DNA from 3 places in the Mesorhizobium sp. Cs1299R1N3 genome. Region 1 is predicted to be linked to each of the others. Evidence: predicted binding sites of a transcription regulator. Region 1 holds the regulator's gene; each other region holds the start of a gene.
What was found. Region 1 encodes LexA, which represses DNA repair genes until DNA is damaged. Its sites were predicted from a motif close to TGTTCNNNNTGTGTTCNG; they were not measured.

Region 1 (5,644 bases):
TGGAGTCGGCCTGATTTCGCAGCAATCCGTGCTGCTGGTCACTGTCGCGCTGGTCATCGCGACGATGGCGACGACCTGGCTCCGGCTCACGGCGGTGCCATTCGCGCTTGCCGGTCTGTTGACTGTGTCGCACACGCGCGCGCCCGATGTGCTGATCTCGGAAGATGCGCGGCTGGTGGCTCTGTCGATCGGCAATGGCGAACTGGCCGTCAACCGGGAACGTCCGAACGAATTCGCAGCCGACAACTGGAAACGCGCTCTGATCTCCGAAACAATCGTCCTACCGGAAATGTTCGACAAGACGGACGGGCAATTCGATATTTCCGCTCCCACCGACCTGCCGCTGGGATCGCCGTTTTATTGCCGCGAAGGCCTGTGCCTTGCCAGGCACCCTTCCGGCGCGATCATCGCCTATGTCGAGGATCGCAAGAACACCTGGAAGGCCTGCGCCTTCGCTGACCTGATCGTCGTCAATGACGCGACCGCCTATGACGCCTGCCACAATCCGCTGGTTCTCGTCATCACCAAACGGCAGCTCGCCCGCAAGGGGAGTGCCGCCGTCTTCTTCGATCCCCTGTCGGCCACGAGCCCGGCTGCGATCGAATTCGCCGTCGACGGACCTTACCGGCCTTGGCACGAGCAGCGAAAATTCTCACGCGAGGCGAGGGGGCTGCCCCCCTATAAAAAGGCCGACAAGCCCGATGGCAAGCCAGTTCAGTAGCGCCTGATCAGCCCGACAAGCTTGCCCTGCACCTTGACCCGATCCGGTCCGAAGATGCGTGTTTCGTAGGCTGGATTGGCGGCTTCGAGCGCGATCGAGGCGCCCTTGCGGCGGAACCGCTTCAGCGTTGCTTCCTCCTCGTCGACCAGCGCCACGATGATTTCGCCCGGACTTGCTGTATCGGCATTGCGGATGATGACCGTGTCGCCGTCGAAGATACCGGCCTCGATCATCGAGTCGCCCTTGACCTCCAGCGCATAGTGCTCGCCGCCCATGATCATGTCCGGCGGCACCGAAATCGAATGCGTCTGATGCTGGATGGCATCGATCGGCACACCGGCGGCGATACGACCCATGACCGGGATGGACACGGCTGAAACCGCATCGTCGTCGTTGCCGGCCGCGGGCAGGCGCGAAGGCGCCGTCGCCGGCCTGATCTGGCGGCCGAGACTGCCTTGGCCAAGGCTGCCCTGGATGACGCTTGGCGAGAACTTCTTTGCCGCATTGAGGCCCGGCGCGATCGAGTCCGGCAGCCGCAGCACTTCCAGCGCGCGCGCCCGATTGGGTAGCCGGCGAATAAAGCCACGTTCCTCCAGCGCCGTGATCAGGCGATGGATGCCCGATTTGGAGGCAAGATCGAGCGCTTCCTTCATTTCGTCGAAGGAGGGCGGTATCCCGCTTTCCTTGAGCCGTTCGTGGATAAACATCAGCAGTTCATGTTGCTTGCGTGTCAGCATGGCGGCCCCCAAGGCATTGAACGAAAGGTCTGAACCAGAATCGAAAAAACAAACCCAGAACAAACACTATCCGTTCCAGTTGTGTTCCGCAACCGTTTAAAGTTTAATGAATTTGTTAACGCGTCTGAAGTTTTTTGCCGCGGCAGCGGACTGCGGCCGACCCCTTCCGCGATCGGCAGGCGTTGAAATTGTTTTGGTTAATGGCCTGTGGCCTATCCACTGATGGGCCTTGGCATCAGTCTTTCGGAGGGCTCTTCGCGGGTGGATTGTACAATTTATGGATCCATTATTCGCGGAACGAAACGAAACCAAAACGCCAACGATTGGTAGCTCTGGGGCGGCGATGGATCCAGGCGTTTGGCCCACTCCGGCCAGCGCATGCCAACAGGCGTCGCGCAAGCGCTGAAGTCACCCGGAACCCGCTTTCAAACTGCCGGCGCGCGCGGAGTATTTGGTCGCGCCGCTGTCTTCGCTATGGACATAGACGTGCAGGGTATAGCCGATATGCGCCGTCATCAGCGCCTTGGCCCGCTCGACGTCACGATCGAGTGCAGCTTCCATGATCGCTGTATGGTGTTCGATCGCAATCGCTTCGCACAATGCCTCCATTGCCTCTTCATAACCGTCCTTCAGGCCAGCCGCGGCCCGCAATGTCGGCGCCAGGCCGAGAAAACGATGATGCCGTCGCAGCTGATCGGCGATGGTCGAGCGGAATCGCATGAGCCAATTGGAAGTCGCCGCGCTCAGCAGCGCCGCATGGAAAGCCTCGTGGTTCTCGTCCCATTTATCGACGGCCGCATCCGAAGGATCGTCGACCGCGGTCTTGCAACGGGAGAGCCGGTAGTGGGCGGTGACAACGGCATCCTCCCACTCCTTGCCGCCTTTTTCCATCGATTCGAGGAACAGGGGTATCTCGATCACCATCCTGGCGCGTGCCAGGTCCTCCAGTTCGGCCCGCGATACCGGAGCGACGGTAAAACCACGATTGCTGATGGCGGTGACCAGGCGTTCGGCCTCTAGCCGCGACAAGGCTTCGCGCAACGGCGTCCAGCCGACACCATAGGTCCCGCGCAGCGCACTCAGCTTGAGCGGGGCCCCGGGCATGAGGCGCGTCGTCAGGATATCGCGCCGCAACAGCTGATAGGCTGCCTCCGTCTTTGTGGAGATCGTTTGATCCTGCATCACGGTCCATCCATCGTCTGGCAGAGGAAAATTATATATGATGTAGGTGCATGGCAAGAATTATATATAATGTTTGACACGGGCCGGCGGACTGACCATGATCGCCGCACTAGCCGCGGTGCAAGCGGCGTCGATCAAATCTGGGAGGAAATGATGTTGAAGTCGAAATCCGCTTGGCTGTCGGGTTTGTTCGTGGCCGGCGCATTGATGGTGAGCGCCGGCGGTGCCGCCGCCGATCAGATCCGCATCGGCATCGCCAATTTTGGCGAGCATCCGCAATTGAACGCCGCCATAGCCGGCTTCAAGAAGGCGCTGACGGACAATGGCTTCGTCGACGGCAAGGACGTCGTCTATACGGAGAGCCATACCAATTTCGATGCATCGCTGGTGCCGCAGATGATCGCAAAGCTGCAGGCCGAGCAGCCCAAGCTGATCTACACCATCACCACGCCGGTCTCGCAGATCGCCAAGAAAGCGCTCGCGGGCTCCGGCATTCCGATCGTCTTCGCCGCGGTCACCGATCCGGTGGCGGCCAAGCTCGTGCCGTCGTGGGACTCCGGTGATGAAGGCATGACCGGCGCCACCGATCTTCAGGATGTTGCCGCGGTGATGGCCTTCACCAAGAAGCTGTTACCAAACGCCAAGCGCTTTGGCGTGCCTTACAATCCCGGTGAAGCCAACGACGTTGCCCTGATCGAGAAGATCAAGGCGGCGGCACCGGCCGCCGGTTTCGAGGTCGTGGAAGTCGGCATCGACAACGTCAATGATATCCAGCAACGCATCGCCTCGCTCGCCGGGAAAGCCGATGTGATCTACGGACCGACCTCGAACCTGATCCAGCCGGCGATCGCCGCTGTCTCCGCCGCCGCGCGCCAGGCCGGTATCCCGATCGTCAACGCCGATGACAGCGCGGTCCGCAACGGCACGGTGCCGGCGAGCTTCGCGGTGAATTATACGCAGGTCGGGATCAACGCCGGCAACATCGCAGCCGAAGTCCTCAAAGGCAAGGATCCCAAGACGATCGCGCCGTCACGCCCGGCCTACAAGGACCACATGGCGTTGATCTCGCGCAAGGCGATGGCTGCGTTCGGCATCGAGATACCGGCTTCGATGGCCGATTGCGGCTGCATCGTCGACTGACATCGGCGCTGTGAGGGTGACGGCGCGGGCGCTGTCACCCCGAGGTCAGGGAGGAACGATGCTCGAGATCCGATCCGCGCGTAAGGTATTCTACAAGGGCCAGGCTGACGAGAAGATCGCGCTGGACGGTCTCAGCCTGTCGCTGGCCACAGGCGAGTTCGGCATCGTCATCGGCTCCAACGGGGCCGGCAAGAGCAGCATGCTTAATGCCATTTCCGGCGCTCTGATCCTCGATTCCGGCCAGATTTTGATCAATGGCGCCGATGTGACTGGTATGCCGGTGCACAAGCGCGCCTCGAGACTGGCTCGCGTATTCCAGGATCCAATGCGCGGCACCGCCGCCAGCATGACGGTTGCTGAAAACATGCTGCTGGCTGATTTGCGCAGCAGCAAGCGCACCTTACGCCAGGGGCTGAACGCCACCCGCCTTGCGTCCTACAGGGAACGCCTGTCGATACTGGGTCTCGGCCTTGAAAACCGCCTCGACACACGCGTCGACCTGCTCTCGGGCGGGCAGCGGCAATCCTTGTCGCTGATCATGGCGGTCGGCGGATCGCCTGACTTGCTGCTGCTCGACGAACATACCGCGGCACTCGATCCGCGCACGGCCGAGATTGTCATGCAGGCGACGGTGCGCGCCGTCAGCGCGCTGAAGCTGACGACTTTGATGGTGACCCACAACATGCAGCACGCCGTCGACTATGGCAGCCGCGTGATCATGCTCGACGCGGGCCGCGTCCTTCTGGAAGTTAGCGGCGAGGAGAAGGCGAGGGTCACGGTTATCGATCTGATCGGCCATTTCTCCGTCAAAACCGATCGCATGTTGCTGGCGAGCTGATCATCATGGGTTTTGTTCAGGACGTTCTCGCCAGCTTCGTCGCTATCATGCCGGTCACCTTGGCGCAGAGCCTGATCCTGGCCTTTGTCGTGCTCGGGATCATGATCCCGTTTCGCATGCTGAATTTTCCCGATCTCACCAGCGAAGGCGCTTTTCCGCTGGGCGGCTGCGTCTGCGGCGTTCTCCTTGCCGCCGGCGCATCGCCGCTGATGGGCATCGCCGCCGCCCTCGTTGCCGGCTTCGCGGCGGGCTGCTGCACCGCGTTCATCCATCTGCGCTTCCGCATCCACACGCTTCTTGCCGGCATCCTGATGATGACGATGCTCTACAGCATCAACCTTCGCATCATGGGCAAGTCCAACCTCTCCGTGTTCGGCTCGCCGACGGTGTTCGACTGGGTGCCGTTCGCGCGGCCGGGTTTTCCCGCCAGCAAGATCGTCGTCGCTGGCCTTCTCGCGCTTATCGCCTTCATGCTGCTCTACATGTTCTTCAGGACCGAGAAGGGCACGGCCGTGCGCGCCGTGGGCGCCAATCCTGACATGGCCGAGGCGCAAGGAATCAATGTCTGGGCCGCGACCATAGGCGGTGTCGGGCTGGCGAGCGCGTTTTCGGCGTCAAGCGGCGCGCTGATGGTGCAGTCGCAGGGGTTCGCCGACGTCAATATGGGGCTGGGCATCCTCATCAACGGTCTTGCCGCGCTGATGATCGGCGAGGCCGTCGTCGGCAAGCAAACGGTCTGGCGGCAGCTGCTGGCGCCTTTCGCCGGCGCGATCATCTACTACCAGCTGGTGTCGTTCTGCCTTGCCGCCGGCATGCCGCCGCCCGACCTGAAGCTTGCCACGGGCCTGTTCGTGCTGGCCATGCTCGCCTTGCCCAGTCTCAAGCGCAGCCGCGGGCCGGCGCCAGCACGCGAAGCTATCCGTGAATAACCAGGGCGTGAATAATCAGGGAATGTCACAAATGATGCGTGCAACGCTCGATCTCGCAGCCGTCGAAGCCATGGACGCGGCGGACCCGCTGCGCGCC
Region 2 (5,644 bases), 350 kb from region 1:
ACGCACGGAGAACCAAACCGTTTCGGTGGCGGCCTCGCCGGACCCGGCCCAGTGCTTGCGCGCCTCCGCCTTCTGCTGCTCCATCGCATTGGTGAAGCCGGCAAGATCGACCGAAATGCTGCGCTGGCGCAGCGCGTCCTGCGTCAGGTCGAGCGGGAAGCCATAGGTGTCGTAGAGCTTGAATGCCGTCTCGCCATCCAGCATGTCGCCCGCGCCGAGCTTCTCCGTCGCCTCGGAGAGCAGCCCGAGGCCGCGCACCAGCGTCTTGCGGAACCGTGTCTCCTCGAGTTTCAAGGTCTCGGTAATCATCGTTTCGCCGCGCACCAGTTCCGGATAGGCCTGGCCCATCTCGCGCACCAGCGCCGGCACCAGCTTCCACATCAACGGATCGCGGGCGCCGAGCAACTGCGCATGGCGCATTGCGCGGCGCATGATACGGCGCAGTACATAGCCGCGGCCTTCATTCGACGGCAGCACGCCGTCGGCGACCAGGAAGGAGGACGAGCGCAGGTGATCGGCAATGACGCGGTAGGAGGCAACCGTTTCCGCATCGGGCGCGCGCCCAAGCGCGGAGGACGCCGCATCGATCAAATGACGGAACAGGTCGGTCTCGAAGATGCTCTCCACCCCCTGCAGGATGGATGCCATGCGCTCCAGACCCATGCCGGTGTCGATCGACGGGCGCGGCAGGTCGACGCGCTCCTCCTTCGTCACCTGCTCATACTGCATGAACACCAGGTTCCAGAATTCGAGGAACCGGTCGCCGTCCTCCTCCGGACTGCCGGGAGGGCCGCCCCAGATGTGCTCGCCACGGTCGATGAAGATTTCCGAGCACGGGCCGCAGGGTCCGGTATCGCCCATCGCCCAGAAATTGTCCGAGGTCGGGATGCGGATGATGCGATCGTCGGAGAAGCCGGCGATCTTCTTCCAGAAACCGGCCGCTTCATCGTCGGTGTGGTAGACGGTGACCAGCAGCTTGTCCTTGTTCAGCCCGAATTCCTTGGTGATGAGGTTCCAGGCAAGCTCGATGGCCCGCTCCTTGAAATAATCGCCGAAGGAGAAATTGCCGAGCATCTCGAAGAAGGTCAGGTGGCGCGCGGTATAGCCGACATTGTCGAGATCGTTGTGCTTGCCGCCGGCGCGAACGCTTTTCTGGGCCGTGGTGGCACGCGAATAGGGCCGCTTCTCCAAACCGGTGAAGACGTTCTTGAACTGCACCATGCCGGCATTGGTGAACATCAATGTCGGATCGTTGCGCGGCACGAGCGGGCTCGAGGCCACGACCTCGTGGCCCTCCTTGCGGAAATAGTCGAGAAATGTCGACCGGATCTCGTTCACGCCACTCATGGATACTGCCTTTTCAAGAGAGCCGCCGGCCGGACCGGCGGGAGATGGCTCTGTGTTTTCTAGAAGATGGAGTTGGCCTTTTAGCCGTAGCTCTTGACCCTGTCCAGAAACACGGAATTGGGCCAATTCGCGCTTTGCACCGGCACTTACGCAGGCACGCAAACGAAAACCGCCGGCGCGAAGGCCGGCGGTTTGGAACGCGGTACTACAGAACTCTGTTACTTAAGCATCAGATAATAGGCTGGATTTATGGCCAAACTCTGGCGCTGCCCTACATCGCGCCGGCTTCGTCCTCAAAACCGTCGTCGCCATTGCCCTCTGAGCCACCGTTTTCGAGGAACTTTTCGGCGATCAACCCGGCATTCTGCCTGAGCGCCAGCTCGATCTCGCGCGCGGTGTCGGGATTGTCGCGCAGGAACAGTTTGGCGTTCTCGCGGCCCTGGCCGAGACGCTGCGAATTATAGGAGAACCAGGCGCCCGACTTCTCGACCACACCGGCCTTGACGCCGAGATCGACCAGCTCGCCAGTCTTGGAGACGCCCTCGCCATACATGATGTCGAACTCGACCACCTTGAAGGGCGGCGCCAGCTTGTTCTTGACCACCTTGACGCGGGTCTGGTTGCCGACCACCTCGTCGCGATCCTTGACCGAGCCGATACGGCGGATGTCGAGACGCACCGAGGCGTAGAATTTCAGCGCGTTGCCGCCGGTCGTCGTCTCGGGCGAACCGAACATGACGCCGATCTTCATGCGGATCTGGTTGATGAAGATGACCATGGTGTTGGAGCGAGAGATCGAGGCGGTCAGCTTGCGCAGCGCCTGGCTCATCAGGCGGGCCTGCAGGCCGGGCAAGGAATCGCCCATCTCGCCCTCGATTTCGGCGCGCGGCGTCAGCGCCGCCACCGAATCGACCACCAGCACGTCGATGGCGCCGGAACGCACCAGCGTGTCGCAAATCTCCAGCGCCTGCTCGCCGGTGTCGGGCTGCGAGATCAGCAGGTTTTCAAGATCGACGCCGAGCTTGCGGGCGTAGACCGGATCGAGCGCATGTTCGGCATCGACGAAGGCGCAGATGCCGCCCTTCTTCTGGGCCTCGGCCACGGTGTGCAGGGCCAGCGTCGTCTTGCCCGAGCTTTCCGGGCCATAGATTTCGATGATACGGCCGCGCGGCAGGCCGCCGACGCCGAGCGCGATGTCGAGGCCGAGCGAGCCTGTCGGCACCGTTTCGATCTCGACGACCTGCTCGTTGGCGCCGAGCCGCATGATCGAGCCCTTGCCGAAAGCCCGCTCGATTTGCGACAGCGCCGCATCCAGAGCCTTTGATTTGTCCACTGCCTTATCCTCTACCAGCCGCAAAGAATTCTGAGCCATGATACATCACCCCTTGGTCGTCAATGAAGGCCGGACAATCCGTAATCCTTGTCATTTTGTACCTTTTTTGTTCTCATTTGGCAAGGGGTGACAACCAATTGAAAAACAAGCGATATCCTGATTTGTTCTTTTTTTGTCTCGCAAACCCGGGCAGGAACAGGCTCCGCCCGGGCAGGAACAGGCTCCGCATTGGGCCAAACAGCTCGATCCTATAGTCCGGCCGAATCGCCGTCCTGCATGCGAAGCTCTGTCGCGCATTGTAGCGCTTGTGCGGCCCCAACAACAAAGGTCATATCGCCGCCATGGTGGAATCCGCGAAGATACTGGCCGTGGGCGGTGCCCATATCGACCGGCGTGGCCAGGTGTCCGGCCTCTATGTGCCGGCCGCCTCCAATCCCGGCACGATGCGCGAGGATGTCGGCGGTGGCGTCTTCAATGCGTTGCGCAGCATGGTGCGGCGCGGCCTCTGCGCATCGCTGCTTTCGGTGCGCGGTGGCGATGCGTCAGCCGATACGGTTTCACGGGCCATCGCCGAGGCTGGCATCGCCGATCTTTCGGCGGTGTTCCTCGACCGTACCACGCCGAGCTACACGGCGCTGATCGACCGCGAGGGCGAACTGATCGTCGGCTTTGCCGACATGGCGCTGTACGACCTGGCTTTTCCCAAGCAGATCAGGCGTTCCAAGATACGCCAGGAAGTGGCCGCCGCGGATGCCATCCTGTGCGACGCCAACCTGCCGTCGGCCGCACTGGAGGGGTTGCTGTCGCTCGCCGCCGATAAACCGGTTTTCGCCATCGCGATTTCGCCGGCCAAGGTGACGCGGCTGATACCGGTGCTCGGCGGGCTGGCCCAACTCTTCATGAACCGACGGGAGGCCGCTGTGCTGGCCGGCGTCAATGCAAGTGCCGGCGAGCAGGAAATGATCGACGGGTTGCGGAGCAGCGGCCTTGCCAGCGGCGTGGTCACGGCAGGCAGTGGCCCTGTGCTGGGTTTCGACGGTACGGGCGCCTTCTCGATCGTGCCGCCTGCCCCCAGAAAAGTCGCCGATGTCACCGGCGCCGGCGACGCGCTGGCGGGCGCGACGGTCGCGGCGCTGCTGCGCGGCCTGCCATTGCGCCAGGCCCTGCGCGAAGGCGTCGCGGCGGCAATCCTGGCCATCGAAAGCGCCAACGCGGTGCCCGAATTCACCGCGTCGAGCTTCGCGGAGGCGCTGGCCCTTGTGCCCGATGCCAGGGAAGTGGCATGAGACCGGCAAATTCATAGAGCGCAGTGGATGCGCCGCACTCCGGATTGGAGATCAGAGATGACGCCAGAAACCGCCCGCCCTTTCATCGATATCCACGCACCGGTGGCGCAAGCCCTGGCCGCCGGGCGTCCGGTGGTGGCGCTCGAAAGCACCATCATCACCCATGGCATGCCCTATCCCGACAATGGCGCCATGGCGGCCAATGTCGAAAAGATCATCGCTGACGGCGGCGCGGTGCCGGCGACGATCGCCGTAATTGGCGGCCGCATCAAGATCGGCCTCTCCGACGGCGAGCGCGAATCGCTGGCGATGACGGGTGACGCCATGAAGCTGTCGCGCGCCGATCTCGGCTTCGCCGTCGCGCAAGGCCGCACCGGGGGCACCACGGTCGCGGCGACCATGATCGCGGCTGACATGGTCGGGATAAAAGTATTCGCCACCGGCGGCATCGGCGGCGTGCACAAGGGCGCGGAAAAGAGTTTCGACATCTCGGCCGACCTCGATGAACTGGCGCGCACGCCGGTCATCGTCGTCTCGGCCGGCGCCAAGGCGATCCTCGACATCGAAAAGACGCTGGAAGTGCTGGAGACGCGCGGCGTGCCCGTCATCGGCCATGGCTGCGAGACGATGCCGGCCTTCTGGTCGCGGCAGTCGCCGTTCCGGGCGCCATTGACGCTGCACAAGCCGGAAGACATCGCGCATTTCTATCAGACGCGCCTGGCTCTGGGTTTGGGCGGCGGCTTGCTGATTGCCAATCCGGTGCCGGAAAACCACGAAATCCCCGCTGAAGAAATGGCGGGCTACATCGAAGCCGCGCAGAAGGCGGCCGAAGCCCTCAACGTCACCGGCAAGGCGGTGACGCCGTTCCTGCTGGGAAAAATCCTCGAACTCACCGGCGGCCGCAGCCTGAAGACGAACATCGCGCTGGTCGAGAACAATGCAAGGCTGGCGGCTGAGATCGCCAAGGCTTTGTAGGTCACTTGCCGGCGCGCCGCCCCGCCTCATAGGCGCGGCGTGCCCAGACCGTCATTTCATCCGGATCGTCAAAAGCGCTGTCGGGAATGCTCCAGTAGGGCATCGCCACCAGCTTGCCGTGGCGCGTGCCGGTATAGGTCCACTGCCGGCAGCCCGCGGATTCGAAATCCGGCGCGCTTTGTTCGTCGGCTTTCAGCAGCAATTCGCCACGCAGGACAATGGCGACGATGACGCCGTCGAAATAGATGCCCTTGCCGCCGAACAGTTTTCGGATGCTGACCGGACCGAGGCCCTCGAACAGTTCGGCGATGCGTTCATTGTCCATGCCGCGATCATGTCACCGGCATTTGGCCTTGTCATCGCCGCAACCAAAATCATGCTGACAGGTTGAGGCTATCCTGTCGGAGATTTTTGCCATGCCTGTGCTGCTCAAGGGGTCCTGTCGCTGCAACGCCGTGCGTTTCGAAGTGGAAAGCCACACGCCCGTGCCGTTCATGCTGTGCTACTGCTCGATCTGCCGCAAGCAGCAGGGCGGCGGCGGTTTCGCCATCAATCTCGGCGCCGACTACGAAACGCTGAACATCAGGGGCAAGAGAAACCTTGGCGTCTATCGCGCCGAGATCGAGGACGACGAGCATCCCAACTGCGAGGTCTCGACCGGCGAGCGCAATTTTTGCCGCAAATGCGGGTCGGCGCTCTGGCT
Region 3 (5,644 bases), on a different contig from region 1:
TGACATCGCAGCGCTCGCTTCGATCGATCCCGCGATGGTGATCCGCTATTTCCGCAGCAAGGATGAGCTGTTCGCCAGGGCGGCGCTGTTCGACCTGCAACTGCCCGCAACGCAGGTGACCGACCGCGCTTCCATCGGCGACGCGATCATCCGGCGTTTTCTTCGCACTTGGGAGAATTCTCCCAGCGCCACCGGCATGGTCATTCTCCTGCGCTCGGCTGCGTCCAATGAATTCGCCGCGGAGAAGGTGCGCGACGTATTCGCCACTCAGGTCCGGCCGGTTGTGGCACCGTTCGGCGACCCCGCCGATGCCGGCCGGCGCGCCGGCCTCGTCGCCAGCCAGTTGCTGGGTCTGGCGACGTGCCGATATCTGCTGCGGCTGCCGCCCGTCGTGGCCTTATCGCACGAAGAAATCATCAGGGATGTCGGTCCGGTCCTGCAGCGCTATGCAACCGGGGCGGATTAATCCTGAACCGGCGGCGAGCATTACCGTGCGCCTGATCACGACATTATCGGGCCCTCTAACCCGCCATGTCCTGTTCCGGCACGCAAAGGTTAATGGCGGCAGCGCGTCTGTGCGAAACCCTGTGATCAAGCCTGTGGATTCTCGGTGGATAAGCTGTTCACAACACAAGATATTGAGGGAACAAAAGGAGAAAAAACCTCTGACGCTGATTTGTCGCCGATTCGTTCCGGCTTTGAGCGCAATGTTAACATTAATGGCCGCGATTGCCTGCTATTCCTTAATATCGAGTTCAGAAAGATTAACGATTTCAGAACCTTGAGCGGGGCATACCGATCCTCCCGCATCGTTCACAGGCAAAAGTTAACGGCAAAGCCCGCCTAGCATAAAACGGGCCAATCCGGCGATTCAGCATGTGGTGAGACTCGTGGTCACAAAATCCATATCTAGCCGTGAACAAAAGCTGAATCTGACGGAGTCACCGATTCGTCGCCGATTCGTTCCAGACTCGTTCCAACTGTTAAGCAGGGGCTGATTTGCGGGCTGACGCGGACGTCTTCGGAAACCGGTTGGAACATTCCGCTTTCGCTTCGCGCCCGAAATCCCTATGTGTCGGCTGTCATACGCGCCGTCCAGGCACGCTCCCGACCACGAGAGGCCAGAAAGCCTTATTTCCGAGCCGATGAACATCCAGCAGAAACACACCGAGCCGCTGATCCTGTCGGGCCGCGACGTGACCGCGGTGCTTGGCCCCACCAACACCGGCAAGACCCATCTCGCCATCGAGCGCATGGTGGCGCACGAAACCGGCGTCATCGGCTTGCCCCTGAGGCTGCTGGCCCGCGAGGTCTACACGCGCGTCTGCGAGAAGGTCGGAGCCCACAAGGTGGCGTTGATCACCGGCGAGGAGAAGATCCAGCCGCAAGGCGCCAAATATTCGGTCTGCACCGTCGAAGCCATGCCGCGCGAGACCGATGCCGCCTTCGTCGCCATCGACGAGGTGCAACTGGCCGGCGACCTCGAGCGCGGCCATATCTTCACCGACCGTATCCTGCATCTGCGCGGCCGCCAGGAAACGCTGCTGCTCGGCGCGGCCACGATGCACGGCATCCTCCAGCGGCTGCTGAAGGGCGTCTCGGTGGTGACGCGGCCGCGGCTGTCGCATCTGGCCTATGCCGGCTCCAAGAAATTGACCCGCCTGCCACGGCGTACCGCGATCGTCGCCTTCTCCGCCGACGAGGTCTACGCTATCGCCGAGTTGATCCGCCGCCAGCAGGGCGGTGCGGCCGTCGTGCTCGGGGCGCTGTCACCCCGCACCCGCAATGCCCAGGTGGCGCTGTTCCAGTCGGGTGATGTCGACTACCTCATTGCCACCGACGCGATCGGCATGGGCCTCAACCTCGATCTCGACCATGTCGCCTTTGCCCAGAACCGCAAGTTCGACGGCTACCAGTACCGCAATCTGACGGCGGCCGAACTCGGCCAGATCGCCGGCCGCGCCGGCCGGCATCTGCGCGACGGCACGTTTGGCGTCACCGGCCAGGTCGATCCGCTCGAAGAGGATTTGGTCCAGAAGATCGAGGGCCATGACTTCGACCCGGTGAAGGTGCTGCAATGGCGCACCGCGCAATTCGATTTCGTCAGCCTTGATGCGCTGAAGCGATCGATCGAAACCAACGCCCCGGTCGAGGGCCTGACACGCGCGCTGCCGGCCGTCGATGCACAAGCGCTCGAACATCTCTCCCGCGACGAAGACATCCGCGCGCTCGCAACCGATGCAAAACGCGTGGCGCTGCTGTGGGAAGCCTGCGCGCTGCCCGACTATCGCAAGATTGCGCCGGCCCAGCATGCCGATCTCATCGCCTCGATCTACATGGACCTCGCCCGCCATGGCCATGTCGACGAGAATTACATGGCCGAGCAGGTGCGCCGCGCCGACACCACCGAGGGCGACATCGATACGCTGTCGCACCGCATCGCCCAGATCCGCACCTGGACATTCGTGTCGAACCGGCCCGGCTGGCTGGCCGATCAGGCACACTGGCGGGAAAAGACGCGCGAAATCGAAGACAGATTGTCGGATGCGCTGCATGAGCGGTTGACGAAACGCTTCGTAGACCGCAGGACTTCCGTCCTCATGCGGCGCCTTAGAGAAAATACCATGCCTGAAGCCGAAATCAGCCCTACCGGAACCGTCCTTGTCGAAGGCCATCATGTCGGCGAGTTGCAAGGGTTCCGTTTCACCGCCGACCAGACCGCCGGCGGCGAGGACGCCAAGGCCGTGCGCACGGCCGCGCAAAAGGCGCTGGCCGCCGAATTCGAGGCACGCGCGGAGCGCTTCGGCGCCTGCGCCAATGGCGATCTCGCGCTCGGTTCGGACGGCACGCTGCGCTGGATCGGCGCGCCGATCGGCACGCTGGTTTCGGGCGAGGACGCGCTGAAGCCGCGCCTGGTGCTTTTGGCCGACGAACAGCTGACCGGCCCGGCGCGCGACAGGGTCGCCGCGCGCGCCGAACGCTTCGTCAATTTCCAGATCGAATCCCTGCTGAAGCCACTGGTCGACTTGAAGAATGCCGAGCAGATTTCCGGCATCGGCCGCGGCATCGCCTTCCAGCTGGTCGAGAATTTCGGCCTCATCAATCGCCGCGACATCGCCGAGGAGATGAAGTCGCTCGACCAGGAAGGTCGCGCGGCACTTCGCCGGCTCGGCGTGCGCTTCGGTGCCTACCACGTCTTCGTGCCGGCTATGATCAAGCCGGCACCCGCCGGACTGGTGACCTTGCTGTGGGCGCTGAAGAACGACGGCAAGGACAAGCCTGGCTTCGGCGACGTCGTCCATGCGCTGGCGTCGGGCCGCACCTCGGTGGTCATCGATCCGGCCTTCGACAAGGCGTTCTACAAGCTTGCCGGCTACCGCAATCTCGGCCGCCGCGCCGTACGCATCGATATTCTCGAGCGGCTGGCCGACCTGATCCGCCCGGCGACCAACTGGAAGCCCGGCCTCGGCCAACGACCGGACGGCGCCTATGACGGCCAGTCCTTCATGGTGACGCCGCCGATGATGTCGATCCTCGGCGCCACCGCCGACGACATGGAAGAGATCCTCAAGGGCCTAGGCTATCGCGCCGAGCCGAAACCGGCTGCTGAAGTCAAGGCCCGGCTGGAAGCGCAGGACACTGCCGCGCGGGAAGCCGCCGCAGCCAAGCAGGCAGCCGACGAGGCAGCCCGCGCGGAACAAGCCAAGGCGGCGGAAGAGGCGGCAGTGGAAGCCGCAGTAACGGAAGCCGGCGCTGTAGATGCGGCCGTGGAGGCAGCGGCCGAGGGTTCGGCAACGGCAGCCGCCGAGGCCGCCATCGAAACTCCGGCCGAGGTCATCGCGGAAACGGCAGCAGAGCCTGTCGCGCAAGCACAGGCGGAAGCCACGGCTGAAGTTGCCGGTGAAGAGGCGCAAGTAGCCGAAGCCGCCGTTGAACCGGTCGAGCCGGCGCCGGTTGAACCGCAGGCCGAACCTGAAACTGCCGAGATTGAAGCCGCGCCCACAGAAGAGAACGCCGCAGCGGCGGAGCCGACCGTCGAGGCCTCCGCGCCGACGGAAGCCACCGAACCAGTGGCAGTTGCGGAAGCTGCCGGCGAACACGTGCCGGAAGCCGAAGCGCCAAAGCCGATCCTGTTGTGGCGCCAAGGTCGCTTTGACCAGCGTCCGCGCCATCGCGAAGGCCGCAACAACCGCCCGCAGAACGGACAGGCGCGCGGCCGAGGCAATGCGACGGCCGATGCCGCCGGCGCACCGGCAACAGGCGCGCCCGCGGACCGTCCCGCCCATGAAGGACGCCGCGACGGCGCCGGCAAGCCACGCTTCGACCGCTCGAAGTTCAAGCCCAAGCCGCAAGGCGAAGGCGCTGAGCGTCGCGATGGCCGCCCGCAAGGCGAGCGTCCCGAGCGCCGCGAAGGCCGCCCCGACTGGAAGGGTGGCAGGCCGGAAGGCAACGGGCCCGATCGCGGCAAGGGGGGCGGAAAGCCCGCCTTCCAGCCCAAGCCGCGCGAGGAGCGCCCGGTGCGCTTCGACCCGGATTCCCCCTTCGCCAAGCTCGCAGCCTTACGCGACCAATTAAAGAAGTAGGCTCGCTTCGATGGTTGCTGAAGGCCGCCAGCGCATCGACAAATGGCTGTTCTTCTCGCGCGCGGTGAAATCGCGCTCGCTGGCGGCCAAATTGGTTGTAGCCGGCCGCGTGCGCATCAATCGCGACAAAGCAGCGCAGGCTTCCGATCTGGTCAAGCCGGGCGATGTGCTGACCATCACGCTCGACCGGCGTATCTTCGTCTGGAAGGTGCTCGGCGCTGGTGTTCGGCGGGGCCCGGCCGAGGAAGCCCGCACTCTTTATGAAGACATGTCGCCGCCGCCCACACCCAAGGCCGACGCCCTTCCCGATGCTATCCCGGCGCTGCGCGAGGCAGGCAGCGGCCGCCCGACCAAAAAAGAGCGCCGCCAGACCGACCGATTGCTCGACGAAGATTGAGCCCTTGCCGACCAGACGCGGGGGTGTGTTTCCCGAGGGCAAAGACAAACAAAAAGCAGAACCGGGACCGGCAAACGCGACGGCCGGTGGGGCATGTCGGGCCCCCGCGGCACCGGCCGCCTGGAATTCCATTCCCAAACCCTGGCGCCACTGGGAATGGCCACCCTTGCAAGCGGCCGATAAAGGCGTTACCTCACAAAAAAAGCCAACAAAAACGGGACATCCCGGAGCCGACCGATGACCTATGTCGTGACCGACAACTGCATCAAATGCAAATATATGGACTGCATCGAGGTCTGTCCGGTCGACTGTTTCTACGAGGGCGAGAACATGCTCGTCATCCATCCCGACGAGTGCATCGACTGCGGCGTCTGCGAGCCGGAATGCCCGGCCGACGCGATCAAGCCCGACACCGAGTCCGGCCTCGACAAATGGCTGCAGATCAACACCGAATACGCCGAGAAATGGCCCAACATCACCGCCAAGAAGGAGCCGCCGGCCGACGCCAAGACCTTCGACGGAGAGGCCGGCAAGTTCGAGAAATACTTCTCCGCCGAGCCGGGCGAAGGCGATTGACAACGCCGCTGTAAAGGCTTGTATGACGCAGCGTAACAGGCACGTCGGATTAACCGCCTTGACAGGCGGCGATTGGTTGTGGCCTTCG

Region 2: the regulator LexA is predicted to act here: its motif matches at 2,777-2,794, upstream of recA (recombinase RecA).
Region 3: the regulator LexA is predicted to act here: its motif matches at 962-979, upstream of O7B34_RS16915 (helicase-related protein).

What each region holds. Positions count from the first base shown of each region.
Region 1 is NZ_JAPYKQ010000002.1:604,329-609,972, forward strand. Features, by position in the region: gene O7B34_RS08350 (ComEC/Rec2 family competence protein) at 1-721, shown strand, start outside; gene lexA (transcriptional repressor LexA) at 715-1,458, opposite strand; gene O7B34_RS08360 (GntR family transcriptional regulator) at 1,867-2,640, opposite strand; gene O7B34_RS08365 (ABC transporter substrate-binding protein) at 2,794-3,780, shown strand; gene O7B34_RS08370 (ABC transporter ATP-binding protein) at 3,839-4,618, shown strand; gene O7B34_RS08375 (ABC transporter permease) at 4,624-5,547, shown strand; gene kynU (kynureninase) at 5,582-5,644, shown strand, end outside.
Region 2 is NZ_JAPYKQ010000002.1:258,011-263,654, reverse strand. Features, by position in the region: gene alaS (alanine--tRNA ligase) at 1-1,347, opposite strand, end outside; gene recA (recombinase RecA) at 1,619-2,719, opposite strand; gene O7B34_RS06610 (carbohydrate kinase family protein) at 3,022-3,966, shown strand; gene O7B34_RS06605 (pseudouridine-5'-phosphate glycosidase) at 4,024-4,941, shown strand; gene O7B34_RS06600 (TfoX/Sxy family protein) at 4,943-5,266, opposite strand; gene O7B34_RS06595 (GFA family protein) at 5,358-5,644, shown strand, end outside.
Region 3 is NZ_JAPYKQ010000007.1:13,752-19,395, reverse strand. Features, by position in the region: gene O7B34_RS16925 (TetR/AcrR family transcriptional regulator) at 1-466, shown strand, start outside; gene O7B34_RS16920 (hypothetical protein) at 611-847, shown strand; gene O7B34_RS16915 (helicase-related protein) at 1,146-4,583, shown strand; gene O7B34_RS16910 (RNA-binding S4 domain-containing protein) at 4,594-4,980, shown strand; gene fdxA (ferredoxin FdxA) at 5,218-5,556, shown strand.